2 regions of the Shewanella sp. SG41-3 genome follow, and region 2 is predicted to be linked to the other one. Evidence: predicted binding sites of a transcription regulator. Region 2 holds the regulator's gene; the other holds the start of a gene.

Region 1 (2,419 bases), on a different contig from region 2:
AAATGATAGACTGCCTAGCTCTGCTTCAAAACTAGCAATATTAGCCGCAAGTTTTTCTGGGTCGACTTTATATCGTCCTTCAGAGATTGCGAGTTTAATTTCAGCGACCTTTTTTTGGTCTACTTCAGGCAATGATGCCATTTTAGTTTGCGCGCCCTGTAGCTGTTGAGCTTGAGAGGTAATGCTAACCGAATCAGTTTTAACTGGAGTCGCTGTTTTTTGCGCCACAGCTGCAGTATCAGATTTGGTATTAGACTGCGTTTCACGTGCAGTGCGCAGTTGTGTATTAGTAGCAGTGTTATGCTTAATGTCAATTGCCATGGGAGGCTCCAGCGTAATTATCAGGTTTTCCAAACAGGCTATCGGCAGTCCAGGAAAAAACTTTAACTCTATTTTACATTCTTACTTCAACTTCGCCAATGCCAATTACTACAGCATCAAATTGTTTGCTCGTATTACTATTTTTTACTCTGATAACCTCATTGAGATTACCGTCCCGTAAAGCTTCACCAAGGGTTTTAATTTCAATATTAGCGGTTTTAGCATAAATAGAAATCGTGTCTCCTTTGCAAACAAAACACAAGTTATTACTTAAGACTGGAGAGTCTTTCGCAACCCGACGTTTTACTCTTGAACCAATTAATGAGTTGATATCTGAAAAAAATTGGCCTTTTAGACTATATTGATCAATATACATAATGTGTAAATGTTGTTGGTCAATAATTTGGTCTGGTGACAGTATCTGGTTTGCCGCGACAACGGGGTATTGAATTTCAACTCGAACTGAGAGATACATTTGCCATGGGTAGTCATAGTCTGGACTATCACAGCTCAGTTTTACCATATTATTGCGACTAATCGCTCGTTCACTGGCAAGCTCAGCCGTTATCGGTGGATAGCACCGCGGAGGATTGACACGACCTTCAAGGTTTTGTGGGGTGATTTCGACCTTAGCTTTTGAGTCTGCTTCGATTTTTTTTTCTATCGTCTCTTTAGCTAAGTCATAAATGGTCGATAGTGAGGGTGTTATTATCTCTTCGCTGGCAAATGCTGGCAAAAAAAATGTTATTGAACATAATAAACATAAAAAAAATACTTTCATAATGAAGATACTAGCTTGTTTTGCCAGAATACACCTATACTTTTAAAAACGGAAAATATGCGGGCTATCTCTGCATACACAATAAGCTAAAAAATATGTACCGATGACATAATAATTTCATTATGTCCCCGTCAAAAAAGTGTCAGCTCACCGTGTGTGAGTTAATTAATACAAATTAAAGCAAGTTGTATGCCCACTTTTTTAATTTAATGAATAGATAAGTATTCGCTGGGTTGTTGATGGTTTACACTCAAGGTTGGTAGGTCTTTAGCGATAAATGAGCTAGATGTAATGAGCTAACGTATTGTGTTGAACCTGGGTTTACTATAATTTTAATGAATAATTTTTATCCTTTTGGGTGACAGTTAACTACAAGGTCGTGTTATGTCGAGCATTTTAGATTCAGTCAATAAACGTACTCAGCTTGTCGGGCAAAACAGACTCGAGTTACTATTATTTAGGCTTAACGGCCGCCAACGGTTTGGGATTAACGTGTTCAAAGTGAAAGAGGTTTTACAATGCCCACCACTGACAACCTTACCTAAATTAAATCGTTATGTTAAAGGTGTTGCTCATATTCGTGGCGCAACGATTTCTGTTATCGATTTAAGTGCTGCAACGGGTGGTCGTCCGCTGACATCAACAGAAAATTGCTTTATTATCATTTCCGAATACAACCGAAGCATTCAAGGCTTTTTAGTGAGTTCTGTTGAACGTATTATCAACATGAATTGGGAGGCAATTATGCCGCCTCCACAAGGTTCTGGTCGTTCTTCATATTTAACCGCAGTGACAGAGATAGAAGGCGAGTTGGTTGAGATTTTGGATGTTGAAAAAATTCTTGATGAAATTTCACCGGTTAAGACTTCGATCAGTCAAGAACTCAACGAAACTTTAACGATTGATAGAGAACAGCATTATCATATTATGGTTATTGATGATTCTGCAGTGGCACGTAAACAGATTATTCGTTCGTTAGAGTCTTTAAATCTGCAAATCGATACTGCCAAAGATGGTAGAGAAGCGTTAGAGATGTTGAAAAATATTGCCAAAGAAATGGATGATGTATCAGTGGAAATTCCGTTGATTATTTCTGATATTGAAATGCCTGAAATGGATGGCTACACTCTAACAGCAGAAATTCGTGATAATCCAAAGTTAAAGAATATAAAAGTCGTACTGCACACATCGTTAAGTGGTGTGTTTAACCAAGCGATGGTACAAAAAGTTGGGGCTAACGATTTTATTGCTAAGTTTAACCCCGATGAATTAGCCGCAGCGGTTAACAAACATTTGAGTTTATAATTGTTTAGAATT
Region 2 (2,419 bases):
CCGACCCAATGCATCTTAGAGCTCGCAAAGGGATTGGTTACTTGCCGCAAGAAGCCAGTATTTTTCGCAAACTGACCGTATACGACAATATTATGGCCGTATTGCAGACTCGCAAAGAACTCACTACCGACCAACGGATTGAGCAAGTAGAGCATTTATTAGAAGAATTCCATATCACCCATATTCGCGACAGCCAAGGCATGTCGTTGTCTGGTGGGGAACGTCGTCGAGTAGAGATAGCGCGCGCGCTGGCCGCTAATCCTAAATTTATTTTGCTCGATGAGCCTTTTGCGGGGGTTGACCCTATTTCTGTCATCGACATAAAAAAAATCATTCAACAGCTTAAAAACCGCGGCTTAGGGGTATTAATTACCGATCATAACGTACGTGAAACCTTAGACGTCTGTGAGCGCGCTTATATTGTCAGCCAGGGCAATTTAATTGCCGAAGGCACACCTGATGAGATATTGAGTAATCAACAAGTTCGGGCTGTGTACTTAGGTGAACAATTCAAGCTATAGTTACTTTACTGGCCTTTTAGTCTATCTAACTCATTTCATTGAACGATATCTAAATAGCGTTAAATGTCATTGATGTATGTGACAATCGATTACAGTTTTCGAGATTGTCATTTTTATGGAAATCATCTAGGGATAAGCGGTAAATGAAAGCGTCACTCCAACTCAAAATGGGTCAACACTTAACCATGACCCCTCAATTACAGCAAGCGATCCGCTTACTGCAATTATCGTCATTGGAGCTACAGCAAGAAATCCAACAAGCATTGGACTCAAACCCATTGCTTGAAATAGAAGATGAGTTTTCTCAAGCAAAAGACTCAGTAAAAGAAAGTCGCGACCAATCGGACACCGACTTTAGTGACAACAGCGTGGTCAATATAGAAAAAGACACCTCAACAGTCGACACAGCAGAATCCATGACCAAAGAAACCATGGACGATTTAGCTATGGATACCACATGGGATGAAGTGTACACCGCCTCTCCAATGTCAGGTTCAGGCAGCGCTAGCATGCGCGATGATGATATGCCATTCCAAGGTGAAACGACTGAAGGCTTATATGAACATTTAGAGTGGCAAAAAAATCTCACGCCATTTTCTGACACTGATCGAGCGATTGCTACCGCGATTATTGATGCCATTGATGAACGCGGCTATTTAACCCAAAGCACTGAAGATATTCTCGAAGCCATGGGTGATGAAAGTGTTGAACTAGATGAAGTTGAAGCGGTATTAAAACGTATTCAACACTTTGATCCCGTTGGTGTTGCCGCACGAGATTTAAGCGAATGTTTATTCATTCAATTAGCCCAATATGCCGACACAACCCCACATATAGACAATGCCCGTCTGCTCATTAAAGACTATTTAGATTTAATTGCTGGGCGCGATTTTAGATTATTGATGCGCAAAACCAAGCTCAAAGAAAACGAGTTGCGTGACGCAATCACCTTAATCCAGTCACTTAACCCTCGCCCGGGCTTGTTAGTCACCGCTATTGATGACGAATATGTTATTCCTGATGTAACCGTACTAAAGAAGAATGGCCGTTGGGTTGTAGAGTTAAACCCAGACAATATGCCTAAAATTGGCGTTAATCAACAATATGCAGCCATGGCTAGAAGCAGTAAAAACTCTGCCGATAGCCAATTTATTCGCGGTCATTTACAAGAAGCTAAATGGTTCATCAAGAGTATCGAAAGCCGCAATGAGACCTTATTGAAAGTCGCCAATTGTATTGTGCAATTTCAGCAAGGTTTCTTTGAATATGGTGAAGAAGCCATGAAACCTATGGTGCTCAATGATATTGCTGAAGCAGTAGAAATGCATGAATCAACTATTTCACGGGTTACCACTCAAAAATATATGCACACACCACGTGGGCTATTTGAATTAAAGTACTTTTTCTCTAGCCATGTCAGCACCGACGATGGCGGAGAATGCTCATCTACCGCTATTCGTGCTTTTATCAAAAAACTGGTTGCAGCAGAAAACCAGCAAAAGCCATTAAGTGACAGCAAAATGGCCCAACTGCTGGCAGATCAGGGGATCAACGTTGCGCGTCGTACGATTGCAAAATACCGCGAAGCGATGCTCATTCCGCCCTCAAACCAACGTAAGAGTTTATAACCTACAAGGCAACGGAGGATTTTTATGCTTATCAATATGACAGGTAGAAATATCGACATTACCGAATCTTTACGTGAATACGTTCAAGGTAAATTTTCAAAGCTTGAACGACACTTCGATCAGATCAATAATGTACACGTTGTGCTCAATGTAGAAAAATTACAACAAAAAGCAGAAGCTAAAATCAACCTTAATGGTGCAGAGATTTTTGCCATGTCAGAAAGCACTGATATGTATGCTGCAATAGACGCCCTGATCGATAAACTCGAC

Evidence for each region. Region 2 encodes sigma-54, which starts transcription at its own class of promoters, with help from an activator protein. Its sites were predicted from a motif close to GTTGGCACGNNNNTNGNNT; they were not measured.
Region 1: flgA (flagellar basal body P-ring formation chaperone FlgA) is a predicted target of sigma-54. The motif match lies at 1,281-1,299, and genes of this name have one in related genera.

The regions. Positions count from the first base shown of each region.
Region 1 is NZ_JACJFJ010000014.1:28,032-30,450, forward strand. It holds gene flgM (flagellar biosynthesis anti-sigma factor FlgM) at 1-321, opposite strand, end outside; gene flgA (flagellar basal body P-ring formation chaperone FlgA) at 395-1,102, opposite strand; gene H5164_RS19160 (chemotaxis protein CheV) at 1,487-2,407, shown strand.
Region 2 is NZ_JACJFJ010000003.1:212,002-214,420, forward strand. It holds gene lptB (LPS export ABC transporter ATP-binding protein) at 1-521, shown strand, start outside; gene H5164_RS06985 (RNA polymerase factor sigma-54) at 665-2,149, shown strand; gene hpf (ribosome hibernation promoting factor) at 2,174-2,419, shown strand, end outside.